4 regions of the Exiguobacterium sp. U13-1 genome follow, and region 3 is predicted to be linked to each of the others. Evidence: predicted binding sites of a transcription regulator. Region 3 holds the regulator's gene; each other region holds the start of a gene.
What was found. The regulator Rex, encoded in region 3, represses fermentation and respiration genes when NADH is low (regulators of the CRP and FNR family bind a similar motif). The targets are predictions, from matches to a motif close to TTGTGAAATATTTCACAA.
Positions count from the first base shown of each region.

Region 1 (8,347 bases), 800 kb from region 3:
TTAGTACAGGAGTTGGAACGGATCATCCTAGAGAATCGTGGAGAGATCTTGAAAAAAACAAAAATAACAGCAGTCGAATCGACTATGACAGGATTCTTAGTCCGTGATCGAAAGAAACAAGAATGGAACGTCGAACGGATTATCTTTGCCGTACCACCGCGTGAAATTTTAAAAATGGCGACCCCAACTGTCATTCAACGATTTGTTACACCGTATGCGAGTCATGAACCAGTAGAAGTATTCGTGTATGATCTTGGACTTCACCCGTATATTCAAACACCGTATTCATACATCTACGACCGTTCGCATCGAGCGTTCATCACGGATTTATCGCATTATGATACAAGTCTTGCACCGAAGGATGGTCAAGTCCTTCAAGCAATCGCCTATCTTGAACACGATCGACTTGATGATCCCGATTATATTGGACATGTCCGAACGGGAATCGAACAGATGCTTGACGTTCATTTTGCAGATTGGAGACAACGTATCGTCGCAGAACGAACGATCAAACGAGCAGTCGTACAAGAAATCAAATGGAAAATGGGGCAAACGCCACTTGCGACTCACATTCCGGATCATGCAGGTGTCGCTTTCGTCGGGGACTGGTGTGAAGGTACGGGACAACTCTCAGAGCTTGCGTTCTCAAGCGCCGTCAGCGTCTTCAATCGCTGGACGTGATGTACGATACAAATAAGGAGAAGCTCAAATAGCTTCTCCTAATTTGTATCGTGTTGTCTTACGCTTCATTGTTTGAACGTGCTGGATAGAACGCTAGTACTAAGAGTAATGTAAAGGCAATAAGACTCATCATCGGAATCGTCAAGAAGCCAAAATAGTTGACCCATTTAATGAGACAGCCACTCGTACATAACGCTTCGCCATCGGGTAAGCGCTCAAGGATGACGTGGTACAAGGCGACACCAAAGCCGGCAAGCACATACAGGCGGACGAAGAGCGGATCAATCGTTTTCGACCGGAATAGCGAGATGAGCAAATAAAAGGCTGTCGTATACATGAATAGTCGTTGCCACCAACAGAGCGGGCAGGGAATGAATCCGCGAATTTCACTGAAATAGAGACTGCCAAGCGTTGCAATCGTTGAGATGATGAACATAAAATGATAGCGTGTCATATGTATCGTCCTTTCTAACGTGTTAAACTAATGCCATCTTATATCATGAGGAGTCGAATCTCACATTGCAAGTGTCGGAAATGGAAATGTTGATCACCTTATCGGAAGAATTGAATATGAGGCGCGCTGCTGAACGATTATTCGTCTCGCAACCTGCACTTAGTCAACGTCTCGTTGCGATTGAAAGACGCTGGGGAACAAAATTATTCATTCGTTCATCGCGTGGGTTAAGCATCACACCACAAGGAGAAAAAGTAATCGGTCTCGCAAAAGAGATGAATCGGAAGGAACTCGAGTTAAAAAGTGAATTGACAGCAGAAGAAGGTGCCGTTTATGGGACGCTTCGGATTGCCGTCGCTTCCATCATGGGGCAATACTGGCTCCCGCGTGTCTTAAAACGATTCGTTGAGCGTTATCCGCATGTCCGTGTCCAGCTTGTCACGGGTTGGTCGAGTGAGATGATGCGTCATATGTTAGAGGAACATTTTCATATCGGGATCATTCGTGGAAACCCGGACTGGAAAGGTGTCAAAGAACGTCTTTTCTCGGATCCGCTCTATTTAGTCGATAGTGAGCTGACGTCGATTGAACAATTGCGCGTGACGGATCGACCGTTCATCCAGTTCAAGAGTGATTCGACATACTACCAAGAAATTTTAGAGTGGTGGCAAGATCGGTTCGCAAGCCCCCCCTCTCGGACGCTGGTCGTCGATCAAATCGAGACATGCAAGCAGATGGCTCTACATGGAATTGGATTTGCGATTTTACCCGAGTCGACGATCCAGCAATCAAATGAAGTCATGCAGCTTCCGTTAAAAACATCGTCCGGAAAGATATTAAAGCGAGATACATGGATCTTGTCTACGGAATCGATGCTTGAGCTGAAACAAGTTCAAGCATTTTGGGACATCGTAAAAGAAGAAGGAGGAAGTCAGTCAGATGGAATACGCCATTGAAATGCGGCGCGCGCTTCATAAAATACCAGAACCAGGGTTCAAGGAATTTAAGACGCAAGCTTTTATATTGGAACAAATTCGTGCTTATCCACCAGATCGTGTCACGTATGACACGTTTGAAACGGGTGTTTTCGTTCGAGTGAAAGGATTGACTGGGAATCGGACGATTGGGTACCGGGCAGACATTGATGGGTTACCGATCGAAGAAGCGACAGGTCTTCCATTTTGCTCGGAACATCCAGGCTTCATGCATGCCTGTGGTCACGATATGCACACGTCGATTGCGTTAGGATTAATGAAACGAATCATTGAATTGCCGGTCATGGATGATGTCGTCTTTTTATTCCAACCAGCGGAAGAAGGTCCGGGCGGGGCAGAACCGATGATTAAAAGTCCGTTGTTTGAAAAATATCGTCCAAGTGAGATGTATGGTCTTCATGTCGCACCGGAATATCCAGTCGGTACGATTGCGAGCCGTCCTGGCGTCTTGTTCGCGAGTGCTCGAGAAGTCCATATCACGATCTATGGTCAAAGTGGTCACGCGGCATTTCCTCATTTGACGATTGATACAGTCGTTGCGCAAGCAGCCTTGATCATGCAATTGCAAACAATCGTCAGCCGATCCATCAATCCGATGAACTGTAGCGTCATCACGATCGGAAAGGTCGATGCTGGGATTCGGGAAAACGTCATCGCCGGTAGAGCTGTTCTTGACGGAACGATGCGCGCACTCAATGGAGAAGACATGGAAAAACTGGAACGACGCGTTCGTGACATCATCCGGGGAATCGAAGCTTCGTTCGGCGTCAAGATTGATCTACAATTCGGAAATCGTTATTACGAGGTCGTCAATGACCGACACATCGTTGATAAATTCTCATCATTCGTCAAGATGAATGCGAACTACATCGAATGTGATGCAGCAATGACAGGAGAAGACTTTGGATTCATGTTGAAGGAAATTCCAGGAATGATGTTTTGGCTCGGAGTCGATAATCCGACATCTGGACTTCATCAACCAACTTTGAATCCAGATGAATCCGCAATTCCATTTGTGATTGATTTACTCGACCATTATTTCCGAGAATATGTTTAAAAAGTTTTATGAAATAATGAAGGACATACTGCTTTCCCTTTCGAAATCAAGAATGGGAAAGCTTTTTATATATGTAAGAATAGGAGTTTTCGAACATTTTGTGAAAAAAATCACGTGCACATGTGAACAATTTGTTACATCAAACATTATAAACAGACATAAAGGGTTATGTTCTCTATGATACGGTTATAGACCATATAGAGAAGTATGTTTTAGGAAGAGGGGGCTATATACATGTTCAATGATCCCGTATTGCTCAGTCGATTGTTGACAGGGCTCACATTAGCGTTTCACATTATATTCGCGACGATTGGCGTCGGGGTACCGCTCATGGTACTCGCAGCTGAATTCATCGGTCTGAAACGCAAAGATCCGGATTATATTTTATTAGCAAGACGGTGGACGCGTGGATACGTCGTTACCGTCGCAGTCGGTGTCGTGACAGGGACGGCAATTGGATTGCAATTATCACTACTTTGGCCGTCACTCATGCAAGTGGCTGGTCAAACGATCGCATTACCGCTATTCATGGAAACATTCGCATTCTTCTTTGAAGCGATTTTCCTCGGTATTTATCTGTACACGTGGGATCGGTTCAAAAACCCATGGTTACACTGGTTGATCGGGATTCCGGTCGTCATTGGTGCGACAGCATCAGCATTCTTCATTACGACGGTCAACTCTTTCATGAACTCACCAGAAGGGTTTAAGATCGTCAACGGAACGCTAACGCAAATCGAACCATTAAAAGCAATGTTCAATACAGCAACACCTACAAAAGCAACACACGTCATCGTATCGGCTTATTTAACAGTCGCATTCATCTTGGCGGCAATCGCGGCGTTCCACTTACTCCGCAAAAAAACACTCTCAGCAGCGGAGACGGCTTATCATAAAAAAGCTCTTCGTCTCACTGTCATGGCCGGTTTGATTTTTGCCTTCTCGACGGCACTTGTCGGAGATTTCTCAGGGAAATACTTGGCAAAATACCAGCCAGAAAAACTTGCAGCTGCTGAATGGCATTTTGAAACGACAAGTGAAGCCGAGTTGATCTTTGGTGGGATACTTGATCAGCAAGAAGACGGCAGTTATGAAATTAAGGGAGCCGTCAAAATCCCATATGCACTTTCAATTCTTGCAGGTGGAGCTCCAGATACAGAAGTTATTGGTCTAAATGAGTTTGCTAAAGAAGATCAAGCACCGCTGATCGTTCACTATTTCTTCGATATCATGGTCTCGATTGGTATGTATTTGGCTGCCATCTCTGCGTTGTTCATCTTGGCATTCCGTTTGAAAAAATTGAATCCGTATAATAAATGGATTTTAAGAGGTGTCTTCATCGGTGGACCTCTAGCGATGATTTCAATTGAAGCAGGTTGGATGTACGCTGAAATTGGTCGCCAACCTTGGACACTTTACGGCATCATGCGGACTGCAGATGCGGCGACGACGTCAACTGCTGTTGGTCCGATGTTGATTCTATTCAGTGCCTTGTACTTGATGCTTGGTACGATTTGTACAGTCGTATTATTACGGATGTTCAAGAAAAACCCGGTTGGTAAAGAACTTCAAGAACTTGCTGAAAACCACCACGCGCGTGGGGAAGCTATGTTCGTGGATGATAACAAGTAAGGAGGGAACGATTTGGACGTTCAAACACTAGGAATTACGGTCCTTTGGACTTTCCTGTACGGATATCTCATCGTTGCCTCAATTGACTTCGGTGCTGGATTTTATGCCTTTTATTCAAAATATACGAAGCGGGATCATTTAACGAATCGATTGATTCTTCGTTATCTCTCACCAGTGTGGGAGGTAACGAACGTCTTCTTCGTATTCTTCTTCGTCGGACTAGTCGGGTTCTTCCCGGATACCGCTTATTATTTCGGTACGGCACTGCTTGTGCCAGCCTCAATCGTTCTTGTATTGATTGCAATTCGCGGTAGCTTCTATGCATTTGCCAATTATGGATCAAACGACAGCATGTTCTATACGTTCTTATATGGAGCAACTGGTCTATTGATTCCGGCGGCGATGTCAACGACATTGACGATCAGTCAAGGTGGTTTTATTCGTAAAACGAATGAAACAGTCGAGTTTTTAGGAACAAAATTATTTACGAACTTTTACTCTTGGTCGGTCGTAGCACTCGCTATCGTATCCGTCCTCTATATCAGTGCGATGTTCCTTTTGTTCTACGCAGATAAAGCGAAGGATGAAGGGGCTACTCCGCTAATTCGTAAATGGGCACTCTTCTGGAGTGGTCCGACGATTCTTGTCTGTGCACTCGTCTTCTTTGGATTGAAAAATCAAGCGGCATGGCACTATGAGAACATCTTAAACGGGAACTGGTGGTGGTTCGCTGCTAGTTTCATCTTCTTCCTCGTTGCGGTAACACTCGTCTACATGAAGAAGAATTACGGAATTGCCTTCGTCGCGGTCATGTTACAGTATGGAGTGGCATGGTTTGGTTACGGTTATACGCACTTACCATATATCTTGTATCCATATATCGATATCAACAAAGCGGTCGTTAACGAAACAATGGCTTCCGCACTCGTCGTTGTCTTCATCTTCGGACTCTTACTCTTGATTCCGGCGTTGTACTTGATTTTACGACTCTTCTTGTTCGATAACGATTATGTACGTGGGAAATCCTCAAAATAATGGATGAATAAACGCCTCTGCGAATCGCAGGGGCGTTTATAGTATTTTTAAAATGAATCGGGTACACTACTAAGGAAGAGCGATTGTGAAGGAGAGTTGTGAAAATGAATGGAGAGTTTGCAGTAATTGGACTAGGGCGCTTTGGTGGCTCGATCGTCCGAGAACTATCAAAAAATGGTTATGATGTTTTAGCGATTGACTCCGACGAGGAGCGCGTCAATGAATTCATGGGAATTGCGACGCATTCCGTCATCGCGGACACGACGGATGAGAATGTCTTAAAAAGTCTAGGAATCCGAAACTTCGATCATGTCATCGTTGCCATCGGGGAAAATATTCAAGCATCCATCTTGACGACATTGATTTTAAAAGAGCTCGGGGTACAATCGATCACCGTTAAAGCGACGAACGATTACCACGAAAAAGTATTACGAAAAATCGGAGCAGATTTCATCGTTCACCCAGAACGGGATATGGGCGTCCGAATTGCGAACGGTTTAATGAGTTCAAATATTCTTGACTATCTCGACTTATCTCAAGAATTTTCGATCGTTGAAATTAAAGTCAGTGACCGGATGGCGAAACAAACATTGATTGATCTTGATCTACGGAGCAAATACGGGGCGAACGTCGTCGCCATTAAACGTGGAGAAAACGTTCTGATTTCTTTACAAGCTGATGAAATGATCGAAAAAGGAGATTATCTCGTCGTCATTGGTGAAAATGAGGATCTCGACCGTCTAGAGCGCGCGATTCATAAAGTGAAGAATTAAAAAAAGCTGAGGCATGCCTCAGCTTTACATCTACTTATTAAATCAGTTGGAACTCTTTTAATCCGTGTGCGATCCCGTCTTCGAGAATCGGTTTCGTGACGTAATCAGCAGCAGCTTTCGTTTCTGGAAGTCCGTTGCCCATCGCAATACCGGTTCCAACGTAGCGGAGCATCTCTAGATCGTTTAAAGCATCACCGAATGCAAAGGTATCTTCGCGGCGAATGTTCGTCAATTTCAGGAATTGTTTGATCCCTTCTGCTTTCGAAGAACCGACATTGATGACATCCATTGCGTGTGGGTGCCAACGAATGAAATCGAATGCGTCATACCGTTTAACATAATCCGCTTCTTCTTCGGCCGTACAGTAAACGAGCGTTTGGAAAACATCATGCGATAAGAAAGCTTCTTCATCGTGAATCGGTAATGGCATGTCGAGATCGCCGAGCGAATCTACGACATGCGTGTCATTTGATTTCGTCGTGAAGCCTTTTGTTTCACCAAGATAAACGAGTGTATGCCCGTTTTCTTTCGCTTGCTGCGTTAAATGCGTTAAATCCGTCTTCGGTTGTGGACGTTTGTAGATGATTTCATTTTGATGAACGACGATTTGCCCGTTATAGCCGATAATCGTATCGATGTTGAGTAGTTCACGGATTCCAGACAACATCGCAGGTCCGCGTCCAGTTGCGAGCGCTACATAAACACCATTTTCTTGAAGCTTACGAATTGCCTGTTTTGTTGATTCCGGAACAAAATGACCATCATGCAATAAGGTTCCGTCGATATCGAAAAAGACGACTTTCTGATTTGCCATGGTTTCACCTTCTCTTTTTAATTGGTCGAAATGACCTGTTCATGTGAAAGTATAGCATAACCAAAAGCGTGTTGCCGGAAGGGAACATGCCGAATAAGGATGAAAAATAGTCCATGTATCGTGTATACTGTACTAAGGACAAAAAACAATGTACTGATAAGGAGTTGCTAGGCATGATTTTTAAAGTATTTTACCAACCGCTTCGTTCGGAAGCACCTGTTCGTGAACGGACAGAAACAATGTATGTAGAAGGGGAAAGCATTCGTGACGTGCGATCAACGATTGACCACCTCAAAGAAATCAACATCGAGTTCATCCGCGAAGTCAGTGGAGAATTTTTGACATACGAACAACAACATCCTGATTTCAAGGTTGCGACGTTCGAATGAAGTTCGTCAAAAACCATCAGGCCGCCGTTTTCGCACTCGGTGGACTCGGGGAAATCGGGAAGAACACGTATGTCGTTCAATTCCAAGATGAGATCATCGTCATTGACGCGGGTGTCATGTTCCCAGAAGATGAATTACTCGGAATCGACTATGTCATTCCAGATTACACGTACTTGATCAAGAACAAGGACAAGGTCAAAGGCGTCTTCATCACACACGGTCATGAAGATCACATTGGCGGTCTGCCTTTCTTGCTTAAACAAGTAAACTTACCGATTTACGCAGGAAAGATTGCGATGGGTCTCATCAAGGTGAAACTTGAAGAGCACGGGTTGCTTCGCAACGCGGAACTGCATGAAATCGATGAAGATTCGATCATCAAGTTCCGGAAGACAAGCATCTCGTTCTTCCGTACGACACACTCGATTCCAAACTCGTTCGGCGTCGTCGTCAAAACACCACAAGGGAACATCGTGCATACAGGGGACTTTAAGTTCGATTTCACACCAGTCGGAGA
Region 1 covers NZ_CP015731.1:2,565,649-2,573,995, reverse strand. The annotation lists gene ESP131_RS13455 (FAD-dependent oxidoreductase) at 1-681, shown strand, start outside; gene ESP131_RS13450 (disulfide bond formation protein B) at 740-1,135, opposite strand; gene ESP131_RS13445 (transcriptional regulator CcpC) at 1,201-2,091, shown strand; gene ESP131_RS13440 (N-acetyldiaminopimelate deacetylase) at 2,075-3,187, shown strand; gene ESP131_RS13435 (cytochrome ubiquinol oxidase subunit I) at 3,422-4,819, shown strand; gene ESP131_RS13430 (cytochrome d ubiquinol oxidase subunit II) at 4,832-5,854, shown strand; gene ESP131_RS13425 (potassium channel family protein) at 5,959-6,627, shown strand; gene ESP131_RS13420 (Cof-type HAD-IIB family hydrolase) at 6,665-7,441, opposite strand; gene ESP131_RS13415 (DNA-dependent RNA polymerase subunit epsilon) at 7,615-7,830, shown strand; gene rnjA (ribonuclease J1) at 7,827-8,347, shown strand, end outside.
Region 1: a site for Rex is predicted at 3,286-3,303, ahead of ESP131_RS13435 (cytochrome ubiquinol oxidase subunit I). Genes of this name have one in related genera too.

Region 2 (8,347 bases), 1.6 Mb from region 3:
TTTCGTGACTGCATCCAATACGTTCGAGTTGACGAACTTGATTGAACCGCTCGAAGCACTCATCGCTGACTTGAGGAAATCAAGACCGAAGTTGAATTCATGGTTTCCGAGCGTGACCGCATCATAACCGAGGTATTCCATCAATTCGTACATCGGATGTTTGCCTTTGTTTCCTTTGTCGTACTGGTTCTTCACGTAATCACCGAATGGCGTTCCTTGAAGTGTATCCCCGTTATCGAATAAGAAACTGTTCGTTGCGCCCACTTCAGTTTGTTGCTGTTTAATGACCGTAGCGGCTTTGACGAGACCAATCGTTTCGTCCTGCGCATCCTTGAAGTAATCGTAGTTCATTGAGTTCGTATGTAAATCCGTTGTTTCTAAGAAGCGTAACTTGACGACACTGTTGTCGGCAGCAAGTGTCTTGACTTGAACGACTGGTACGAGCATCGGTGCGATCAACGTCGACGCGATGACGAGTTTCGTAGCTTTTTTCATATGGATTTCCCCCCAGGATGTTTTGACTGCTTCATTAATTTAGCATGGTTCGATTATAGCTAATAGTCCTTTCAAATAGGTCGGACATCCGTCTTATTTAACCTACTTAACCAATTCCAAATACTGGCTTAACATTGTTTGTTTTACCTTTACAAACCAGTTATGAATGGTAAAAAAAGGCGTCTTACATCGTTGTATAATTCATACAAAAAAACGATACTTTCTCAGACCAAAATCCTGAAAAAGTATCGTTTTAACTAATGTAGAACGTAATTGTTCATTCTCGACTCCTACAGGAAAAGAAAGCATGTTCTTCACTTTCGTCAGGGTCAGGTGAGACCGGGTAGACGAAACGTAGTTTAGGATACCGCGGCCTACCTCCCGCCTGCGGAAAGCGAGAATGACAGCAACGTTCGTAGATTGGATTCATGGCATAGGATTTTCACCACTCCACGTCCCCTTACACCGTTTTCTCTGGTTTCCGTCGGACGACGTAACCGAGAATTCCAGCAAGTAACGCAAGTCCTGTGGCATAAAGTACTGTCCAGCCTGCGGTTTGTTGAGCGAATTCGAATAAGACGTCACTCCGCCATTTCATCGCGAACTGAACGTATGAAGCCTGACTGACGATGAAGCTGATCACACCAATCGTGATCGCAAAGACGAACGGATCGATAATCGACTTGAAGCTTCGGATGCTACAGACGAAGTAGATCGCGAACGTTACCAGCAATAATACCCAATACCCACTCTCACTCGAGACATTCGGTGGCGTCGCTCCTGCAGATTCCGCATCAATCACTTGAATCGTCTGCCGCGCGACACCGTAATCAACAGGGTCGAGCTTCAATTGTGTTGCTGACAAATCCGGACGTTCTCCACCGAGTAACGTCAACAATTGTTCTGTCACCCGGTCCGTATCGATGCCATCGACGACTTTTTGGATCGAGTCATTAAGCTGATCCGTTGAGGTCTCCCCGTTCAACATCGAGACCGGGATTTCCGCGTTCGCTCCAAGAACGTCTGCTTGATACACGACCTGTCCGCCGTGGATCCAGTCGTACATTCCGCCACTTCCGGCGTTTAGACTCGCGACGGTCAACGCCGTCCGTAGTGAGGAATCACCGTCATACGCCGCTTCGTCCTGCACCGTAAAGACGAGTTGGAGCGTACTTGCGAGCATCAAAATCAGTAAGCTGGCACGTCCGGCAGCTGTCAGACCGGATAACTTTTGCGGGAAGAACGCCATCCAGCCAAGTAAACTGACGACGAGAAGCGGTAGGATCCCACTCATCGCATAGCCATCTTGTAACGAGAGAAACGGCACGTCGTTTCCGCGTCCGGCAAGGACGAACCAGATGATTCCGACCGTTAAGAAGAAACTGATCGATCGAATCGTCCACCCGAGACGACTTGCCTTAATCCGTAAAACCAAAAATAACAGGACGATCAAACCGATGCCAAAAACGGAATAGAGTAACGTGCCGTAAGAGACATCGAACGTAAGTGGTGCGAGGACCTGTTTTAAGTCGATCCCAAACAACGATAAGACATCACCGGCAGAACTCGCGTCGAGTACCTGATTGATGATCCCTTCCCGGACCGCACTCGGCATCGTGATCGACAGCCCACCGACGAACAGTAGCATCAATGACACCGTGATGTCTGCATCTTTCCAGGAGACATCCGCCTGTTGCATCTGCGTCACGAGATCCTGATAGTCTGAGGATGAAGTGATTTGTGAAGTCAAAAATGCCATCACGCCATAGATGACACCGAAAAAGATGAGACCGATAAGGACGCCAAACAGGACATCCCAGACGGAAAACCGTCGTTGTTTCCTTTCTTGCCTTGACTCCATCCCATTTCCTCCTTTTTATGTCTGATGTTTGAATATTCCTGCTACAGCGAAACCAAAAACATCAAATTCATTCAACAGCCATTATATCCCACCTTTTCTCTGACTGTCTCCACTGATTTCCAAAATAAAAACCGACCTCTCAGAATGAGAAGCCGGTTGAACGATCAGGTGCCATGATATTTTTCTTTATTTAGATGCCTTCGTATGCTTGTTCCATGATCGTCCGTAATTCAGCGACAAGCGGCATCTTCGGATTCGCCGTCGTACATTGATCCTCGAAGGCATCGACTGCCATCTTATCGAGTTTTGCCTCGAAGTCTGCTTTTTGAATGCCTTGCGCCTTGAATGACATCTTGATGTTGAGACGTTGTCCAAGATCAGCTACGGCTTGGATGAGGGATTCGACCCCTTGTTCCGTCGTTGCTGCCGGAAGACCGAGGTAGCGCGCGATGTCCGCGTACCGTTCATCGGCAACGAATGATTCATATTTCGGGAAAGCTGCTAGTTTCGTTGGACGTGACGCGTTATAGCGAATGACGTGTGGCATTAGGATCGCGTTCGTCCGTCCGTGTGGTGTGTGGAACTCCCCACCGATTTTGTGTGCGATCGAGTGGTTGATTCCAAGGAAGGCGTTCGCGAATGCCATCCCTGCCATCGTTGACGCATTATGCACTTTTTCGCGTGCTTCGGCGTCTGATCCGTTAGCATATGCTCGTGGCAAGTACTCAAAAATCATCTTGATTGCTTTGAGTGCCAGTCCATCCGTGTAGTCGTTCGCAAGCACCGAGACGTATGCTTCTGTCGCATGCGTCAAGACATCCATTCCAGTATCAGCAGTGATCGAAGCCGGGACGGTCATGACGAATTCCGGATCAACGATTGCGACGTCAGGTGTCAACGCATAGTCAGCAATCGGGTATTTGACGTTTTTCTCTTTATCCGTGATGACGGTGAACGGTGTCACTTCTGAACCCGTACCTGACGTCGTCGGAATCGCGACGAACTTCGCTTGACGACCGAGTGCCGGGAATTGATATGCCCGTTTGCGGATATCGAGGAATTTTTGACGTAAGTTCGAGAACGTTTCGTTCGGTTGTTCGTAGAAGAGCCACATTCCTTTCGCAGCATCCATTGCTGAACCACCACCAAGAGCAATGATCAAGTCAGGCTTGAAATCACGCATCGCTTGAGCACCTGTCTGAACAGTCGTCACCGATGGATCTGGTTCGACTTGGTCAAAGATCCGGTAACTGACGGACTGTGGCAAGTTTTGAATCACTTTATCGGCATAACCGAACTGTACCATCGTTGGATCGGTCACGATCATGACACGTGAGACGTCAGTCATCGACCGCAAGTATTGAACGGAGTTCTTTTCGAAGTAGATTTTCTCTGGGACTTTGAACCATTGCATGTTCACGCGTCGTCTCGCCACCTTCTTGACGTTGAGTAAGTGCTTCGCTGTCACGTTTTCAGATACAGAGTTTTTCCCGTATGATCCGCAACCGAGTGTCAATGATGGTGTCAACTCGTTGTACAGATCACCGATCCCACCGTGAGCAGATGGACTGTTGACAAGGATCCGGCAGGCTTTCATGCGGAGTCCGAACGCTGTCATCAAATCATCGTTCGTCGTATGAATGACAGCTGTATGACCGAGACCACCAATTTCAAGCATCTGTTCGGCAATCGTGAACGCTTCTTCAGTTGATGCAACGCGGTACGCACCGAGGACCGGACTGAGTTTTTCATGAGACAATGGTTCTGCTGCTCCGACGTGCTCGAGTTCCGCGACGAGCATGACCGTTGTTTCCGGAACGTCGATGCCGGCTTTCTCCGCGATCCATGTCGCTGGTTTCCCGACGATGTCCGCATTGACGGCACATGTATCGGTTTTGATGACGAGTGATTCGAGACGTTGTTTTTCTTCCGGTGTACAGAAGTAACAACCGAGTGCTTCCATTTCCGCACGGACCGTCGCATAAATCTCTTGGTCGACGATGACGGCTTGTTCAGACGCACAAATCATACCGTTATCAAACGTTTTTGAGAGAACGAGATCGCTGACTGCCCGTTTGACTTTTGCTGACTGTTCGATGTAACACGGAACGTTCCCTGGTCCAACACCGAGTGCCGGTTTACCTGTTGAATACGCTGATTTGACCATTCCCGCTCCACCTGTCGCAAGGACCATCGCGATTTTTTCATGGTTCATCAAGACTTTCGTTGCTTCAAGTGATGGTTCTTCGACCCATTGAATACAGTCTTTTGGCGCACCTGCTTTGATGGCTGCGTCGCGGAGTGTTTTCGCTGCTTCAACGGAACAACGTTGTGCCGATGGATGGAATGCGAAGACGATCGGGTTGCGTGTCTTGATCGCAATCAATGCTTTGAACATCGTCGTTGATGTCGGGTTCGTGACCGGTGTGACACCACAGACGACACCGACGGGTTCAGCGATATATGTGATGCCGTTTTGGACATCTTCTTCTAAAATCCCAACTGTTTTTTCATGACGTAGACTGTTGTAGATGTATTCTGTCGCAAAAATGTTTTTAATCATCTTATCTTCAAAGACACCGCGTCCCGTCTCTTCTGCAGCGAGACGAGCGAGTTCGACATGCCGTTCAAGTCCGGCAAGTGCCATATCCCGGACGATCGTATCGATTTTTTCTTGATCGAATGTCAGTAATTCTTGTAATGCACGTTGCCCTTTTTCAACGATTTGTCCAACTGCTTGTTCGACTGGTGTTGCCGTCGATTTTGTTTTTTCTTTCACAGCCATGAGTGGTTTCCTCCCTGTCGTGGAACGAATCTGAGTTTGATTTGCCAACCATTATGTCAGGAATGCCAAGCTGTTTTTCAATAGTTTGTGCTTTCCTTCACAAATCAATCATAACCCCTTTTTCCTGTTTTGTGCATGACCATCCTGTGAATTCCATCACACCTTTGATAGCGTTTACAACTATTGTGCGTTCTTCTTTTTCAACGTTTTGCTTCATGTACATAGATGTGTGCGATTTATCACACCTCGCATTTTCCTGACTTGATAGCCGTTTCATCATCTTGTATTCTGATATGGGGTACATATTAAGAGCTACCACTAAAGGAGGACACTTGAATGTCAGTTGTACAGGAAATGCTAGCCTTCAACGAGCGATTCGTCGCCGAAAAACAGTATGAGCAGTTCGTCTCGGATAAGTTCCCAGATAAAAAGGTCGTCATCCTGACGTGTATGGATGCCCGCTTGACGGAGCTCCTCCCACATGCACTTGGTCTTAAGAACGGGGATGCGAAAATCATCAAAAATGCCGGTGCTATCCTATCGCACCCATTCGGCTCCGTCATGCGCTCGATTCTCGTTGCGTTGTATGCTCTTGGCGCTGAAGAAGTCGTCGTCATCGGTCACCACGACTGTGGCATGAGCACAATTGATCCTAAACACATGATCAACGAGATGAAGGATCGAGGAATCGACCAACAGATTCTTCACACACTCGAAGTATCCGGTGTTGATTTGAATCAATGGTTGCGTGGTTTCACGTCGGTTCAAGAAAGCGTTGCTCACTCAGTCAGCCTCGTGAAGAACCATCCGTTATTGCCACCTGGGACGAACGTTCACGGACTCGTCATCGACCCGGCTACTGGTAAACTCGACATCGTCGATTGCTGATCACTCTTTATAGAAGAAACGCAAATAGACTCGCATATTCTATTCCGTCTTAAACTAAAGAAAACGTGCCATATTTTCTCGTAACGGAGAAGGATGGCACGTTTTTCGTATGAATTATATTCAGTGATCAACACGCTTCTCACTTCATGCTCAGGGGTATAACAGAATATATCATCTTGTGGAGAGCTAATAAGCGTACCATTCATCTTTTGATTACGAGGTCAGACTTTTACTCTTGACAGCATTCCAACATGGCTGTAATATACTTTAGTATAGTACAGTGATAACAAAAGAAAGTGTGGTTTTACTGAATGATAAACGCCGTATTGTTTGCCGTCTTTTTACTATTTATTTTAGCGATCTTCCGCGTCCACATCGTGCTCGCGATGGTCATCAGTGCGTTTGCCGGTGGTCTCGTCGGTGGTCTTGACCTGACTGCGACGACAAAAGCGTTCTCCGGTGGTCTTGGTGACGGGGCAGAAATCGCCCTGAGTTACGCGTTGCTCGGCGCGTTCGCTGTCGCCCTCTCGAAAACGGGCTTACCCGATGCACTCGCACATGCCTTGATTCAACGTTCGCGCGGTAATGCAAGTGCCTCATCGGTCAAAAAGTTAAAAGGATTCATCTTGTTTGCGATTCTGTTACTCGCGATCAGTTCACAAAACGTGTTGCCAATCCACATCGCATTCATTCCAATCATCATTCCGCCGCTCCTTGGTCTGTTTAATCAGTTGAAAATGGACCGTCGCCGGATTGCGATAATCATGACGTTTGGTCTTGTGACACCTTACATGTTCTTACCAGTTGGTTTCGGAGACATTTACCTCAATCAGATTCTACTAAAGAACTTGAAGGCAAATGGTCTTGATACAGCAGGAGCATCCGTCATCGAAGCGATGGCGATTCCGGCACTCGGGATGGTCGTCGGTCTCTTAATCGGTCTATACTCATATCGTAAAGAACGGACGTATGAGATGCGTGATATCGCTCCAGACGATTATGAAATCCCGGTCATCACGAAAACGAAGCTTGCCTTAAGCGGTATCGTCGTCATTGCGACTTTGATCGTTCAACTGCAGACCGGATCAATGATTCTCGCTGCAACAACTGGTTTAATCCTCTTCTTGTTGCTTCGTCTTGTTCGCTTCAGCGAAGCAGATGACGTCATTACACGCGGTATGCGCATGATGTCATTCATCGGTTTCGTCATGATCTCAGCGAACGGTTTCTCAAACGTCTTGCGTAAGACGGGCGATATTGAGCCACTCGTCGAGAACTCGAAAGCGTTGATGGGCGATTCCCAACTCGTTGCCGCCTTCGTCATGCTCTTGATTGGTCTTCTCGTCACGATGGGGATTGGTTCAAGTTTCTCAACGGTTCCAATCATTGCAGCCATCTTCGTTCCACTCTGTATCCAGTACGGATTCAGCTTAGAAGCGACGATTGCGATCATCGGGACATCCGGTGCGCTCGGTGACGCGGGTAGCCCGGCGTCGGACTCGACACTCGGGCCAACAAGTGGTCTAAATGCGGATGGTCAGCACGATCACATGCGAGAAACGGTCATTCCGACGTTTCTGCACTACAACATTCCATTACTCATCTTCGGTACGATCGCTGCGGTCGTATTATAAAAACAAGACGGATTCGCTGTCATCGCGGATCCGTCTTTTAAATTGTCTCCGTTTTTTTCCTTTTCATTTCGTCCTCGGTTCTCTAAAATAAAGGAATGAACTGATACAAAGGAGTTGTCTAACGTGTTATCTCAAGTCGTCAACCAGATTTTACTTTCGCTTGCCGATCTCGGATATTTCGGCATCGCCCTCGGGTTGATGATTGAAATCATACCGAGTGAAATCGTCCTCTCTTATGGAGGATTCATGATTTCTCAAGGAACGATCGGCTGGCCGCTCGCCATCGTCGCTGCCGTCATCGGTGGATTATTCTCGCAATTATTCTTATATTGGTTCGCTCGTTACGGCGGTCGTCCCCTTATCCTGAAATACGGAAAGTATGTTTTAATCTCAGAGCATCACCTGGATTTAGCTGAGCGTTGGTTCTTGAAATATGGACAAGGTGTTATCTTTGGAGCCCGTTTCATCCCCGTCGTTCGTCATGCCATCTCGATTCCGGCTGGTCTTGCCAAGATGGACCAAACGAAGTTTTCTCTCTATACGGTGCTTGCGATCATTCCGTGGTCGATCTTGTTCCTGTATCTTGGTGAAACGCTCGGAACGAACTGGCGCTCAATCAAGGAAGTCGCTGCACCGTACACGAACGGCGTTCTGATTGCTGCCGTTGTCTTGATCATCTTCTAC
Region 2 covers NZ_CP015731.1:1,717,757-1,726,103, reverse strand. The annotation lists gene ESP131_RS08780 (bifunctional 2',3'-cyclic-nucleotide 2'-phosphodiesterase/3'-nucleotidase) at 1-495, opposite strand, end outside; gene ESP131_RS08775 (hypothetical protein) at 956-2,356, opposite strand; gene adhE (bifunctional acetaldehyde-CoA/alcohol dehydrogenase) at 2,547-5,141, opposite strand; gene ESP131_RS08760 (beta-class carbonic anhydrase) at 5,478-6,029, shown strand; gene ESP131_RS08755 (Na+/H+ antiporter family protein) at 6,344-7,663, shown strand; gene ESP131_RS08750 (undecaprenyl phosphate transporter UptA) at 7,787-8,347, shown strand, end outside.
Region 2: a site for Rex is predicted at 5,227-5,244, ahead of adhE (bifunctional acetaldehyde-CoA/alcohol dehydrogenase). Genes of this name have one in related genera too.

Region 3 (8,347 bases):
TATACGATCCATATTAACGACGAACGTTTCGACTCAAACAAAAAGGAGTGGAGAGACCGGACTAGCTACCGGAATCTCCACTCCATTTTTCATGTTGTTCATATGATTAATCGATCGGACTTCAAGGTTGTGGATCAATTTCGTTTGAAGAGGCTTCAAGACCATGACGTTTACTGTACTGATAGCCATCGAGCAAATAAAAGACGATCGCGAGTGCCCAAATGCCGACACAGCTGATCAAGAAAGCGGTGAGCGGTGAGACACTACCGTAATACGATAAGATCAACGGGTCAGTGAGTTCGACGAATAGCTGTGTCGTCAGGAGCGTACAGCATAATCCCGAAAGTAAACTGACGAAAAGACCGCTCCATGTTTGGATGACGAGACCGATCATACAAGAAATCAGGAGGAACAAAGGAAGCGCGGCATTAAAAGCATCCGGTCGGATGAAGGTGGACACGTAGTCCGCATACATCGGTACGAAATAAAGGATGCCGGATAGCAGTCCTTGAATCAAGTTAATGAAAAAACTTTTCGTCCGCATCAGTGTTGGTTCTCCCATCGTTCCATCAATTCGAGCAGATCGACATCAATCTGATCACGTTCTGCTGAAAGAGCTGTCGCTTTCGGAATATCATTGAAGACTTCCGGTTCACAAAGCAACTGTTCAATTTCTGCCGAACGCTGTTCGAGCCGCTCGATGTCTTGTTCGAGCTGTTCGATTTGCTGACGGCGCTTGCGTTCTTCTTTCTGTGCTTCCTTGTCGATCGTCTTCGACGCCGTGACTTTTGCGGCTTTTGCTTCCTCCGCTTCAAGACGCGCAATCTCTTCTTGCTCCGCCTTCTTCTCCGTGTAGTACGAATAATCACCGAGGTATTCCGTCACGCCCGCTTCACTCATCTCAATAACGCGTGTCGCGATCCGGTCGATGAAGTAACGGTCGTGAGAGACAAATAACAGCGTTCCTTCGTAGTCGACGAGGGCGTTTTCGAGGACCATCTTCGAATCCAAATCCAAGTGGTTCGTCGGCTCATCGAGGACGAGGACGTTCGTCTTCCGGAGTTTCAGTTTTGCGAGTGCGAGACGTCCGCGTTCGCCACCGGATAACTCATGGACGATCTTGAAGACATCGTCACCGCTAAACAAGAATTGCCCGAGGACAGAACGGACTTCTTGTTCACGCATTAGTGGCCATTCGTTCCAAATCTCATCGATGACACGGTTCCGGTCATTGAGTTCCGCCTGCTCTTGATCGTAATATCCGATCGAGACGCCGGTACCGAACCGGAAATCACCGAATAGGGGGCGTAAGCGACCGACGAGAACTTTCAAGAGCGTCGACTTTCCGATTCCGTTTGGTCCGACGAGTGCCAGTGATTCGCCGCGTTGCAAGCGGAACGTGATGTCTTTTGAGACAGCTTCTTCGTAACCGATCGCCAGTTGATTGACTTGAAGAACATCGTTCCCGCTCTGTTTTTCAATTGGGAAGGACAGGACCGTGCTACGTTCATCCCCATCTGGTCGGTCGAGTCGGTCGACCTTCTCGAGCCGTTTCCGGACACTTTGGGCACGTTTTGTCGTCGTCGCCCGGGCGATGTTGCGTTGAATGAAGTCCTGCATCTTTGCGATTTCTTCTTGTTGCTGTTCGAACTGTTTCATTTCTTGATCGTACAAGGCCGCTTTTTGTTCCAAGTACTTCGTGTAGTTCCCGGTGAACTTACGACAGACATTGCGCGACAGCTCATAGACGACATTGACGACTTGGTCGAGGAAGTACCGGTCGTGTGAGACGATCAGGACGGCGCCACGATAACCGCCGAGGTAACTTTCGAGCCAAGCGAGTGTATCGATATCAAGGTGGTTGGTCGGCTCATCAAGAATGAGGAGCTCTGGTGCTTGCAGAAGCATCTTCGCTAAGGCGAGTCGTGTTCGTTGACCACCGGATAATGTCTGAATCCGGCGCGAGTAATCATCCGGATAAAAGCGCATGCCGTGCAAAACGGAGCGGATATTCGCTTCGAACTGATAACCACCGGCTTCTGAGAAGTCGTGTTGCGCTTGATCGTACGTCTTCAAGAGACGATCGTAAGCGACCGGGTCGTTCAAGATATGCTCCATGCCCATTTCGATTTCCATCCGGCGCAGTGTCCGTTCTTGTTCCTGGAGATGTTCGAAGACGGTCAGCATCTCGTTCCAGATCGTCTCATTCGATTCGAGACCACTGTCTTGTGCGAGATAACCGATTTTGACATCCTTGCCTTTCATGATGTCACCCGAGTCATGACTGAGTTCACCAGCGATGATTTTGAGCAAGGTCGATTTACCGGCACCGTTTCGTCCGACGAGCGCAATCCGATCTCGCTCTTGTACTTCCAGTTTGATATTTTCTAAAATCGGCTCGACGCCGAATGATTTCGAGAGTTGATTGACTTGTAAGAGTATCATTTCCATCCATCCTTCCACCCTTTAGTCTATCACGAACAAAAGCGCGAGGTCCTGCGGAATATATTATTTGTGACTCTATGTGAAGTGGTTTACAATCAAGGAGAGTAGAAAGCTTTTTGCAAAGATTTGGGTGCCACGATGGATGTGGCCGAAGGGGGAACTGCAGGATGAATGGACCAGACACAAAAATTCCACAAGCGACAGCAAAACGGTTGCCGCTATATTATCGCTTCATCCAAAGTTTATACAATTCAGGCAAGCTCCGCGTCTCTTCTGCTGAGTTAAGCGAGGCGGTGAAGGTTGATTCAGCAACGATTCGTCGCGATTTTTCCTACTTTGGGGCATTAGGGAAGAAGGGGTATGGATATAACGTTCAACATCTCTTAACGTTTTTCCGCAAAACCTTGAATCAAGATGAGGTGACGAATGTTGCCTTAATCGGGGTCGGTCATCTCGGAACAGCGTTTGCAAATTATAACTTTTTAAAGAATAATAGTACTCGGATAGTCGTTGCGTTTGATGCGGACGAAGAGAAGGTCGGAACAACGACGCATGACGTTCCAATCTATCATGTTTCGGACATGAAAGAACAAATCGAAGCGAATCAGGTCGATGTTGCCATCTTGACGGTTCCATCGCAGTTCGCACAGTCAGTAGCGGATGAGTTAGTCGAGTATGGTGTGACAGGCATCCTGAACTTTACGCCAGCGCGGTTGAACGTGCCAGCGAGCGTCCGGGTCCATCACATCGATTTATCGATCGAGTTGCAGTCGTTAGTTTATTTCATGAAGCATTATTCGCAATCAGCTGAAGGAGTGAAATCATAATGGAAAACCTTATCCCGCTCACACTAGGTATCGGACCAGCGAGCATCGGATTAATCGCGGTCGTCGCGTTGATCATCTTCGGACCGAAGAAGTTACCAGAATTCGGACGCGCTGCGGGTCAGACATTGAAAGAGTTCAAGAATGCTACGAACGGCATCATGGACGACGATAAAAAGGACGAACCGAAAGAGAAGTGATTGAATCATGACGGTTGATCAAGAGCAAAGCATGACGTCGCACCTTGACGAACTGCGCAAGCGGATCGTCTGGTCGCTTATCATCGTCGTCGTCCTGTTCGCTGTCGCATTTCCGCTCGTCCGACCGCTCGTTCGCTTCTTGCAAGCGGACTTAAAAGAGCTCGGCATCGGTTTGAATGCCTTCAACGTCGCCGATCCTTTAATGTTGTATTTGAATCTTGCGTTCATCATTGCGCTGATTTTAGCGTCACCGTTCTGGATGTATCAACTCTGGGCATTCGTCCGACCAGGACTTTATGACAAGGAGCAAAAAGCGACATTGACGTATATTCCGGTCATCTTCTTTCTGTTTTTGGCTGGCGTAGCCTTCTCGTATTTCTGGTTGCTTCCCTTCTTGCTTGAAGTCTCAACGGATCTCGGGAAAGAGCTCGGAATCGAACAAGTCATCGGAGTCGAGAACTACTTCAGTTTCTTAATCCGGTTGACGATGCCGTTCGGTCTTCTGTTCCAATTGCCGGTCGTGACGATGTTCCTGACACGTCTTGGTCTCGTGACGCCATATTTCATGCGAAAGAATCGGAAATATGCGTACTTTGCGCTGTTCGTCGTTGCGGCATTGATCGCACCGCCGGACGTGACGTCACACTTGATGATCTCGGTTCCATTGTTCGTTCTCTATGAGATCAGCATCTTGATTTCTGCGCGGACGTACAAAAAGGTCTTGATCCTCGAGCAACAGGCAGAGCTTGAACGACAGGCGGACTTGATGCGTGAATTGAATAAATGAATCGTGAATTCCTTCCGACGATTTTGGAAGGGATTCTTTTTTAGGAAAGCGTTCTTTTTATATTGATAAAGCAGTTAGTGATGCGTATACTAAAGATAATTCATGGGGGCTTAGCTCAGCTGGGAGAGCGTTTGGCTGGCAGCCAAAAGGTCGTCGGTTCGATCCCGATAGTCTCCACCAATACCAAATATCTAACTCCTCGAAGCGTCGAGGAGTTTTTATTTTACTCCCAGTTAAATTCCTTACAAATATAAAATGTCATGTAAAACAAATAAATTAAAAAAATAGACAAATATAAATTGTTTATTTCCATTAAATTCATTAAACTAAATATACAGAATTTTCGTTTAACTGTTTTATCAGTAGTACTACTATGGTTTTACAGAAAAGGGGAAAACGAACGCATGAAGAAGAAGATTGCACTTATGGCAGCCGTCTTAATGACGTCTTCCAATCTAGTCAGTGCGCAAGGTGCACTGTCGTCGCAAGACAAAGCAACGGGTCAAAAACCGCAAGCGCTCTCACTGAAGAAATCGGGGCAAGAGAAGAACTACAAACAATCGGATAAAGTCCGTGTCGTCATCGAGATGGAAGAGAAGCCGGCGATTCAAATCGCCCAGGCTCAAAACAAGCGGTATAGCACATTGAGCAATGCCGAAAAAGAGTCGATTAAAGATCGCCTCGTCAGCGTTCAAAAATCAGTCAAGTCAGCCATCGCTAAAAAATCGATTCCCGTTACATATAAGGAGAGCTTCACGACCGTCATCAACGGATTCAGTGGTGAAGTCAAGTTCGGCGATATCGAAGACATAAAACAACTTAACGGCGTCAAGAGCGTACATATCGCCCATGAATACGCGCGTCCGGAAGTTGCTAAAGGTGCAAAGCCAGACATGCTGTACAGCAAGGACATGGTCAATGCGAAGGAAACATGGCAAGACTATGGTTTTAAAGGGGAAGGAACGATCGTTGCCGTCATCGATACAGGAATCGATCCGTCGCATAAGGACATGGTCTTGAGCCCAGAGACGAAGATCGATTTGACTTCTTCAAAAGTCGATAGTGCGAAAGAAACAAAAGGCTTAAAAGGAAAGTACTTCACGGAAAAAGTACCGTATGGCTATAACTATGCCGATCACGATAGCGAAATCCGTGATTTAGGTGCGGGCGCATCGATGCACGGTATGCACGTCGCGGGTACGGTCGGAGCAAACGGCGATGAAGCAAACGGTGGCATCAAAGGGGTCGCGCCGGAAACACAGCTCCTCGCGATGAAAGTCTTCGGAAACGATCCAGGAATGCCATCGACATTCAGCGATATCTACATTAAAGCGATCGATGATGCGATTGCACTCGGAGCCGATGTCATCAACATGAGTCTCGGTTCGACGGCATCGTTCGTCAATGCAGATGATCCAGAACAACGCGCAATCGTCAACGCGATGAACAACGGCATCTTGTGTGCGATTTCTGCTGGTAACTCGGCATTCGCAGGTCATGGTGCAGGTAACCCGTACACAGCGAACCCGGATATCGGTGTCGTCGGTGCCCCAGGTTTAACAAGCCAAGCACTCCAAGTCGCATCACTCGAAAATACGAAATTGACACTCGAAGGCATGGCACTGACGATCGACGGTCAGGATGCTGGTTATTTGGCATACCAAAAACAAGATTCACCGAATCCGATTGCCGTCTTCGATAAAGAGAAGAAGGATGTCGTCTATGTCGGTGACGGTCAAGCTTCGAACTACGAAGGCAAAGATGTCAAAGGGAAAGTCGTTTTCGTCGTTCGGACGGGTGATTTTAACTATGGCATGATTCAAGCAGAAGCTCAAAAACAAGGCGCAGCAGGTGTCATCGTCCGTGGTAAAGTCGATCACGGGGATTACGTCAGCATGGCGCTCAATAACCCAACGATTCCACTCGTCACACTCAGCATCGAAGACGGAAACAACCTCGAAGCAAAAGCAAAAGAAGGCAAAGCAATCGCTGTCACGTTCGACGGAAAAGCAGTCTCAGCCGATAACCCGGTCGCAGGACAAATGTCTGACTTCACGTCATGGGGTGTCACACCAAGTCTTGACTTCAAGCCAGAAATCACGGCACCAGGTGGAAAAATCTACTCGACGCTCAACGATAACGAGTATGGCGTCATGAGTGGGACATCGATGGCGGCACCACACGTCGCTGGTGGAACGGCACTCGTCATGCAACGGATCGCGAAGGACTTCAAAGTCGACGGTGCGACACGCGTCAAACTCGCGAAGAACATCTTGATGAACACGTCGCGTCCACAACTCGATCAAGGAAAATACAATGCGCAGCTAAAAACAGGCAACTTCTACTCCCCACGTCGTGAGGGAGCTGGACTGATGGATCTTCGTGCTGCCATGAAGACGCCAGTCGTCGTCACAGAGACGAAGTCGGGTGAAGGTAAGGCATCCTTGAAGGAAGTCGGCGAGAAGTTCACGTTCACACTTGATTTGAAAAACTACAGCAGTGAAAAAGTGACGTATAAGTTAGCCGGAACGGTTCAATCGGATCTCGGCGCAGAAGGATCGAACTTCCTCGAAGCAAACGGAATCTTTAAAAAGGGAACGATCGGTACGGTGGACGCGAACAAGGGCACATATCCGATCTCATTCGCAGTTGGCTCGAAGAAAGCAAGCTCGGTCTCGATTAATCCGAAGAGTTCAACGAAAGTCAGTGTATCGGTCGATCTAAAGGATACAACGGACTGGGCAAACGAACTTCCGCTCGAACAAGTCTTTGAGAACGGCTACTTCGTCGAAGGATTCGTCCGTTTGATCGATACGAAGAGTAAGAATCCAGAATTGACGGTTCCTTACGTTGGCTTCAAAGGGAAATGGGATCAAGCGCCGATTCTAGACGCACCATTGTACGATGAAGACAACACGTTCTATGGTTTGACAGGTCTAGCGACAGAAGTGAAGGATAACTTCGAATTCCTCGGCGCAAACGCTGCTGGCGATGTCGTCGCGAACAAAGTATCGTTCTCACCAAACAACGATGGTAGCGCAGATGAAGCATTCCCGATCATCTCGTTCCTCCGTAATGCGAAAAAAGTCGAGTACTCGATTCTTGACCGTAACAAAGCAACGCTTCAGAAGCTCGATACGCAAACGGACGTCGTCAAGAACTACTACGATAGCGGTTCAGAGGACGGATACACACCAGTCACAAGCGCTGCTTGGGACGGAACGATCAACGGGAAACCGGTCAAGGATGGTCTTTACTACTACAAAGTCAAATCCGTGATCGATTATCCGAATGCAAAATGGCAGTCGAATCTCTTCCCAGTCTATATCGATACGAAAAAACCAGCTGCAACTGTGAAGTGGGATGCGTCGAAATCAACGCTCTCGTGGACAGCAGGTGACCAAGGAACAGGTGTCGCGTCATACGATATCCTCGTCAATGGTAAGAGTGTCTTGAAACAACCACTTGCAGCAACAGAAAAAGCGTACACGTTGACGGATCTTCCAGAGCGCGCGAAGATTGCCTTTGTTGTGAAGGATTATGCTGGAAACAGTGTGAAAAAAGACGTCAACACGACAGGTGTCGATAAAGCGGTACCGAACGTTCAAATCGATACACCAGTTGCACTTGGTCTTGCGACATCAAAAGTCATCAACATCGCGGGTCATGTCTCTGATGAATCAGGCATCAAATCGTTCAAGATCAACGGAAAATCCGTTAAATTAAGTTTCGATGCAGCCCAGCAAAACTATGCCTTCAGCCACGACGTGACGTACACGACGGATGGCGTCAAGTCATTCAAAGTCGAGGCGTACGATGGTAAAGGAAACCGTGTGGCGTTCAGTCGCCAAGTCATCATCGACACAGAATTACCGACGATTCGCGTCACTGCACCAAAAACCGTTTCAAGCAAAACAAAAACAGCCGAGATGAAGATCGTTCTTCGCGATAACTACAGCGAATTACGCTTTGACTTCAATGGTAGCGCGGAATACCGCCGGACGTTCAAAGAGCCGTACGAGATGAAAGCCTTCAAAAAGACAATCACGAAAAAAGTGACGCTCAAGAAGGGGAAAAACACGTACAACTTG
Region 3 covers NZ_CP015731.1:156,951-165,297, reverse strand. The annotation lists gene ESP131_RS00820 (hypothetical protein) at 122-562, opposite strand; gene ESP131_RS00815 (ATP-binding cassette domain-containing protein) at 544-2,445, opposite strand; gene ESP131_RS00810 (redox-sensing transcriptional repressor Rex) at 2,613-3,272, shown strand; gene ESP131_RS00805 (twin-arginine translocase TatA/TatE family subunit) at 3,272-3,469, shown strand; gene tatC (twin-arginine translocase subunit TatC) at 3,477-4,256, shown strand; tRNA gene ESP131_RS00795 (tRNA-Ala) at 4,361-4,436, shown strand; gene ESP131_RS00790 (S8 family serine peptidase) at 4,661-8,347, shown strand, end outside.

Region 4 (8,347 bases), 880 kb from region 3:
ATCCCGCTGGAAGGGTATGCCGTCATCTCAGAGATTTTCGCTAAAGAAGATCGACAACTCGCTGCGCAGCAAATGACAGATGCTGTGCGAGAATGGCATCAATCACTTCAGAACAGGGTATAATCCGTTCAGAGGTGATTGTATTGAAATGGCAGACGATCCGTTTTCGCGGCTATTGGATTCGATATCGGTTAGAACCACAAATCATTCGAGTCGATAATCAGGGGATCTACCATCTAGGAAAAGTCTTATTTCCGCGTCCTAATCGTGTTTCCTATGAAATGGCCCTTTTATTGAAAGAAAAGTATGAAAGACGCTACAAACGTCCGTTGTATATTAAAACGAGCTCGATTGCGACGGAAATTTGGGGTCATACTCATTTAGATATTTATTACCGGGCACTTCTTCGTCTACCGATTCCGACGCGACTTCGTCAACGTTATACGAACCGATTAGAAAGCACGAAAATCATTGATATCGGCGTACGCGCTGTCGACCAAAATCGAATTGTCTGGGATATCGGAGATTACGTAGGAGGATGGTTCGTGTTTTGGCTCATTCGCAGACGAATGCGCTGAACTTGCAATGTCCCGTTTCTCGTGGTGCAATATAGGTAGAAACGAGGTGACAGACATGGACATTCCCCGTTGTGAAACGATTGCGATTGACGAACAGCGTGCGTCTGAAATCGGACGAATCGTGGATACGATTCCGACGCTTGAAATCGGAAAGCTATTTAAGATTCTTTCGGATGCGACACGACTGCGAATCGTTTATGCGTTGACGATCGAAGAAGAACTATGCGTTTGTGATGTCTCAGCCTCTGTCGACTGTTCGATCGCGACAGCGTCGCATCATCTTCGGTCTTTGTTGAAACAAGGACTCGTCAAGTTCCGAAAAGAAGGAAAAGTCGTCTATTATTCCTTAGATGATCATCATGTATCATCGCTTGTGCATATGGTGATGGAACATGTACAAGAGGGAAAAGCAATGCCTGAATAAATCTTTAGAATAAACGAAAAGCGCAGCCGAAGCTGCGCTTTTCGTTTATTCTAAAGACGATTGTTCTGATCCCTTAGGAGCGAAGCGGTGGAAGAAAAAGACCGTGGCACTAATTAATAAAAAGGACAGGATGGAGAGAGCAAGACACATCCATTTATATGTAGCGATTAAAGAATCTGATTGTTGTAATTTGGCTTGAAGCGTTTTATACAAATCATCTTTCACACGGGATAAGTCTTCGAGAATCGTTTGAGTCGTCTGAGTCGACTGTCTAGCAAGACGTTTTGCGGCTGTTGGACTTTGACGTTCATAGACAACAAACACGCGTTCAATCTCGGACTCCCAGACATTGTTGCGGCGAAGGAGATCTTTAATCGTCCCTGGGGTAGTCGACGATTGGTTCAGACTATTGCGCAAATCATGAATTTTAGACGTTGAAAAGTAATATTGTTCGATATAACGATTATCTTCATACAATAAGAGACCACGAACCGCATTGGCACGATCTCGATTGTGTTCGACCAACTGATCTACCTGATTGATTAACGGTATATCATGATCCTTCATTTGCTCGGTCATCGTTGCAATCGTCCGATAACCGGATAACGCATAGATGATCGGGATAGAGGCGAATAAGCTGACCAAGAAAATCAGCAGAATACGCTGACGCCAAAGAGAGTGCATGCAATCATTCCTTTAAATAAAAGACTTATCATAAGCTTAACTACTATCGTAAAAAAAGTGAAGTATGTCTATTTTTTGAATAGGGATAATGACTGAAAAAGTGAATAATACTAATAAAAAAGCAGGAAAGATGATGCAATACGAGAAGCTGTTTTAAGAAGATAAAAAAAGCACAGCTAAGCTGCGCTTGGTGTTAAAACGAATACGAATGTTCCTTGTAATTGCCGAAGACAGTGTGGATTTCCGAGAATGTAACGAATGCATTCGGTTCGACAGAAGAGACGATTTCTTGCAAACGGACGATTTCGTTATTTTGAACGACGACATAGACCATTTTTTTCGTTCGGTTGGAGTATCCCCCACGTGCATCGAGAATCGTGACGCCACGTCCGAGTTCTTTTGTGATGACTTCATTGATTTCATCTGCTTTCTCACAAATGATGATACATTGCTTAGAAGCAGAATAGAAGCTGTAAACCGTCTGAAGGGCTTTGGCGCGAACAAAGCTCATGATGAGAGCGTACATAACATGTTTAAGATCAAAGACCCACCATACTAGGATGTAGATGACAAGATCTTGCATCAGAAATATACGAGGAAGTGGCCAGTTATGAAAACGAGCAAAGAAAAACTTTCCGAGAATATCAAGCCCTCCAGTTGAAGCACCACCGAAGAAGATCAATGCCATTGCGAGACCAGAGACTAGACCAGCAAAGATGGAAGCGACGAGTGGATCGTTTAAAGATTCCGGAACGATTTGAGTCGGAATCCAGTCAATTAAAAAGGAAGAAGCAATGACGATAATTCCAGATAAGAACATGAATCGTTTGCGCAGGAAACGGAAACCTAAAAGGAAGAGGGGAATGTTTAAGAGCAACTGCGTTAATCCGATTGGCGTGTGGAAGAGCTCTTGAATAATGAGCGTGATCCCCATGATACCACCTGATCCGATATCATTTGGAGATAGTAGTAGGCTGATGTAAAGGGAATACAGCAACGTACCAATGATTAAGAAACTGATTTTTTCAACTCTCTTTTTCTGTGGGTGTGTTGTAGTCATGGCAATATGATGAGTGACCTCATGCTCCTCCTTCTGTGAGTATCTGCCTGCAAGAGTACGCTCATATGCATAAAATTTCAACCCTTCTTATGAAAAAAAGATGAAAAAGGGTACGTTTTTTTAGGAAGGTGATGAAAATGAAGAAAATGTTATGGATTCTTGGTTGTATCTGCTTAGGAATACTAGTTGGAATTCGTCTTTTTGAACAACCCAACGAAAAAAATCAATCATCCATTTGGCATGATGGTGATCTTGTAGCGAGACAAGTGGGGGCCTCGATGACGAATACGGTAGCGGTTCGTCAACTAGCCGAACAACTTCCGTTCTCATCAGAATTAAAACAGGTAGATGTTGAAGGAGAATCGTTACGTCTTGCCTATGAAGTGACAGGAAAAGAGCGACAAGCTTGGATCGGTACCGATACCGGGACACTACAAGTGAATCAGGATTTTTTAAAGGCTCGATTATCTAAAGTTCTGATGCATCATACGCTTGTTTTATTTTCAACGATTCCTGATTTAACTGACCTGGAAATTCACTACACGGATCCGTATTCAGGTGCAGATTTTACGATGGACCGGAAAACATTCGACGCCTATACTCCGACCGATATCGAACGAGCTACTTCGTCTTCTAGACGCTTTAATCGTGTCGTCATTGATGGCTATGTGCTTGATGAATCAAGACGAAATACTTTCTTTGAACGCTTCGCATCACGACTACGAATTCAAACTAATTAGTTGTATAAAGCAAGAAAAGGCATTTTTCACAATCTCGACACAATGATATCGTTTACATCTCGTTCTTTTATAAAAACGATAAAACAGGTCTATTCAATACTTGAACATCTTTTAAGATGGAAGTATGATAATAAATGAACAAACATTGTGAAGTGTTGAACAAAAGAAAGAGAGGTTTCTACGATGAACGAGGTAGAAGCATTAGAAGGATTACGGAATAAAGCAATCAAGTCGACGCGCATGCTACAAATGCGTCCTCTCGAGTACTTAGTTCGTGCCATGCTAGCGGGGATTTTCATTGGATTTGCAATTATTTTTACCTTAAAAGCAATTAACGGTTTATATATGGCGGAGTCACCTGTTGCGACACTTGTCGGTGGACTGACCTTCGGAGTGGCACTTGTCTTGATCGTTTACGGTGGGGCAGAGCTGTTCACAGGAAATACGATGTATTTCACGACGGCGACGATGCGCGGCTATACGACGAAGATGGATACGATGAAGGTCTGGTTAATCTGTCTAATCGGAAATGGACTTGGAGGATTAGCGTTTGCGCTACTCTTTTCCCAAACAGGAATCATACAAGAGCTTGGTATGAACAATTGGTTGTTTGCGGTATCGGAAACGAAAATTCATCATACGACGTGGGAAATTTTCACGCGGGCAATCTTCTGTAACTGGATGGTCTGTTTAGCGATTTTCATTCCAAAGAATATGAAGAATGAGTTGGCGCAAATCATGATGATGATGGTACTTGTTGCAGTATTCTTCGCATCGGGATTTGATCATGTCATCGCCAATATGGCATTGTTCTCTATTGCATTAGTCGTACCACACCCGGATACGATCACATTTGCAGGAGCGATGCACAATCTGTTACCGGCTTTAGCTGGTAACATCATTGGTGGAGCAGTCTTCATGGGAATGATTTATACGTGGTTGAATAAAGAAAAACTAGAGGTGGATGAATCACGTCAATCTACGGCACCGGTTCATATCGCTTCGAAGCAAAACGCATAAAAAAGGGCAGCTGTTGCGTGAACTGAACCAAAAAAGTTAGACAATAAATAATTTGTCAGGCGACCTTGAGGACCTGAGTCCGGTATTCCACCGGGCTCAGGCTTTTTAGTCGTCTCTTGATACGACGATGGTTATAGTACTCGATGTAACGCTCAAGCTCATATTTGAAGTGATCCATGTCATCAAACTCCTTGAGATACAGGAGCTCTGACTTGAGCACGGCGAAGAAGCTTTCGATGGCTGCGTTGTCGAGACAGTTGCCCTTACGGGACATACTTTGCGTAATGCCGTGCTCGTGGAGCGTACCAGTGAACGCTCTGTATTGATAATGCCACCCCTGATCGGAATGAAGGATTGGGCGCGCCTCTCCGTCGAGCTTCCCGATTGCCTGGTCCAACATTTCGCCAACGAATCGATATGTAGGTCGGTCCGATAGGGTATAGGCAATGATTTCACGGTTTCCCAAGTCCATCATCGGCGAGAGGTAGAGCTTCTCCCCGAACAGATGAAATTCAGTGACGTCAGTCACCTATTTCTGGTTCAGACCGGTGGCCTTGAAGTCACGTTGGAGAAGATTCGGTGCGACTTCTCCGACCCGTCCTTTATAGGAACGGTATCGCTTCATGCGGACGAGACACTTGAGACCGAGCTCGTTCATGAGACGGCGCACGGTCTTCGGATCGTGCCGGAAGCCTTGGCGTTCGAGAAGTGCGTGGATGCGACGATAGCCACATCGTCCCTCGTGTTCGTGGAAGAGGGTATGGATGGCCGACTTCACCTCCGCGTACTTGTCTTCGCCCGTCAGGCGCGTCCGCCAATAGTAGTAGACACTCCGAGCCATCTCGAGCACGCGGAGGAGTCCCGGGACGGGATAGACCGCCCGCAACTCATCGATTACTTGCGCCTTGATCCGGTTCGTCGCGCATTCTCTTCTTGAACCAAGGCTCTCAATTTTTTTAGCGCAGCGTTCTCCATCTCGAGATACTCGACCCGCTCCTTGAGCTTCTCGACTTCTGTCATCTCTTCAAAATCTTTCTTCTTGTGTCTCGCCATCGGGGCACGTCCTTTCGGTCTAGCGACCAGACCTGCGGTCCCTTCCCGTTCATACGTCGATCGCCAGTTCGAGATCATCCCCGGGGAGGAAATTCGATATTTTACGGCTGCCTCTATGTAGGACAGTCCGTTGGTCGCCATGTCGTTTAATACCTCCAGTTTAAATGCCGGCGAGTGTGTTGTATAGGAAGGATCGAAGATCGTCTCTCCCCAACGTTCATAAAGACGCGACCACTCACGGACTCGTTCAGGTCGTATCCCGAATTCCTCCGCCATAATCTGGTATCCGTCTCGTCCCGTCAGATAACGTTCAACAACCTTGATCTTAAATGCCTTCGTATATTTGACCATAAAAAATACCCCATAAAAGTTGGATTTTTATGTCCAACTTTTATGGGGCAGTTCATGCGACAGCTGCCTATTTTTATTCCATATGTTGAAAGCGATCGACGTCTGCTGCGAGTTCTTCATAGATCGTTTCGACGATTTGTGCGTCATCAAAGAGCCCGAGGACGTTATCGTCCGGTAAGGCGTCAACAGGAGACGTGAAGTACAGAACGGCCGTCAACAACAATTGTTCCTGTTCCGCATGCATTTCAAATTTTTTCTGATAGAGAGCACGAAGCATTTCAAGCAGTTGTTTTAATTGAAAATAAAGGACAAGTTCTGCCTCGCGTTCGATGTCCGAGCTTTCTGTAGACGCGATATCTTGCGTCAAGTGCGCAAGTCCGACTTCTGCTCGAACTAACAATTCTTGTTGTGCTTTTTCATCCCCAACGAGGTCGAGTGCCTGTCGGTGAAAATACGTATAAGCCGATTTAAAATCTCCGGGTGTAAATTCCATGGTGATGCCTCCTTCTATTCTCCTTCTAGTTTCGCCTTATTTCTTGCAAAATTGCAACTATTTCGTGAAAATAAAGATACAAGAAAGGGGATTACATAATGCCGACACAAGCAGAATTACAACAATACGCGTCTTTAGCCGTGCGTACTGGAATTAATCTACAACCAGGACAACAACTCGAGGTGCGTGCAGGAATCGAAAATTTGCCGCTCGTTCGTGAAATCACGCGTGTTGCCTACGAAGTAGGAGCTACGCAAGTATACGTACAATGGTCAGATGATGAGATGACGAAAATCCGTTATTTCGATGCACCGGAAGAGTCGTTTGATACGTTCCCGGATTGGTTAAAAGCACGTTACGACCAACTGGCAGAGGAAAAGACAGCGTTCTTATCGGTCGTCAGTGAAGATCCAGATTTATTGAATGGCGTTGATTCAAGTCGAATCGCACGTGCGAATAAAGCAGCCGGTGTCGCTCTCGCTAATTGGCGGAAGTTCGTCATGAGTGACAATGTCAGCTGGTGTGTCGTAGCAGCACCTTCTGAAAGCTGGGCGAAGAAAGTATTCCCTGATTCAAGTGAGCCAGTTGAAGAGCTCTGGTCAGCTATTTTAAAAGCAACACGTGCCGATCAAGCGGATCCGGTCACTGCATGGGCGGATCACGATCAAAATCTGCGTTCAAAAGCAAAATTCCTGACAGAGAAGAAATACAAAACATTGCACTACACAGCCCCAGGAACAGAATTATCAATCGAATTACCAGAACGTCACGTTTGGTTAGGTGGCGGTGGTCCGAATGCAGATGGTGTTGATTTCATCGCGAATCTGCCGACAGAAGAAGTGTTCACGTTACCGAAAAAGACAGGCGTCAACGGGCATGTCTCGAGCACAAAACCACTTAGCTATAGTGGGAACTTGATTGATGAGTTCACACTCTGGTTCGAGAACGGAAAAATCGTTAAAGCGGAAGCAAAACAGGGTCAAGAAGCATTAGATGACTTGATTTCACTTGATGAAGGTGCACGTTATCTCGGAGAAGTTGCGCTCGTACCACACCGTTCGCCGATTTCTGACTCGGGTATCCTATTCTATAATACATTGTTCGATGAAAATGCTTCATGCCACTTAGCGATTGGTCGTGCGTACTCGACATGTCTCGAAAATGGTCCAAGCCTTTCAGCAGAAGAACTAGAAGCACAGGGTGCAAACGACTCGATGACGCATGTCGACTTCATGATTGGATCCGCGGATCTATCGATTGAAGGAGAACTTGCAGACGGAACGCGTGAATCAGTCATGCGTGACGGAAACTGGTCGATCTAAACGAACAAAAAGGTGAGTCCGAATACGGAGCTCACCTTTTTCGTAAAATGATTGATTATGCTTCTTCACCGATGATTTTCACTTCTGTCTCAAGTAAGATACCGAATTTTTCTTGAACGGTTTCTTGGACATGACGAATGAGCGCGATATAGTCGGATGCTGATGCATTCTCGACGTTGACGATGAAGCCAGCGTGTTTCTTCGACACTTCAGCGCCACCGATGCGTGTTCCCTGTAAGTTGCTATCTTGAATCAGTTTCCCTGCAAAATAGCCTTCTGGACGTTTAAAGACGCTACCACAAGAAGGATATTCGAGTGGTTGTTTCGTTTCTCGCTTATGCGTCAAATCATCCATGACTTCCTTGATTAGTGCTGGGTCACCCTCTGTTAAGGCAAACCGACCTTCGAGGATGATATATTCTTTCTTCGAGAAGCAACTTGTCCGGTATCCCAGTTCGAGTTCATCATGCGAAATGTTTAACAGTTCTCCTTGTCGTGTCAATACAGTAGCGCTATGGAGACAATCCTTAACTTCACCACCGTATGCTCCCGCATTCATGATCAATGCGCCACCAATCGTTCCTGGAATCCCACAAGCGAATTCAAGACCGCTGAGCTGATG
Region 4 covers NZ_CP015731.1:1,037,800-1,046,146, forward strand. The annotation lists gene thiE (thiamine phosphate synthase) at 1-123, shown strand, start outside; gene ESP131_RS05295 (hypothetical protein) at 135-578, shown strand; gene ESP131_RS05300 (ArsR/SmtB family transcription factor) at 634-1,002, shown strand; gene ESP131_RS05305 (CHASE3 domain-containing protein) at 1,048-1,686, opposite strand; gene ESP131_RS05310 (YitT family protein) at 1,880-2,746, opposite strand; gene ESP131_RS05315 (hypothetical protein) at 2,884-3,486, shown strand; gene ESP131_RS05320 (formate/nitrite transporter family protein) at 3,670-4,506, shown strand; partial or broken gene ESP131_RS16510 (IS3 family transposase) at 4,562-5,910, opposite strand; gene ESP131_RS05335 (YkvA family protein) at 5,984-6,403, opposite strand; gene ESP131_RS05340 (aminopeptidase) at 6,502-7,725, shown strand; gene murB (UDP-N-acetylmuramate dehydrogenase) at 7,781-8,347, opposite strand, start outside.
Region 4: a site for Rex is predicted at 3,632-3,649, ahead of ESP131_RS05320 (formate/nitrite transporter family protein). Genes of this name have one in related genera too.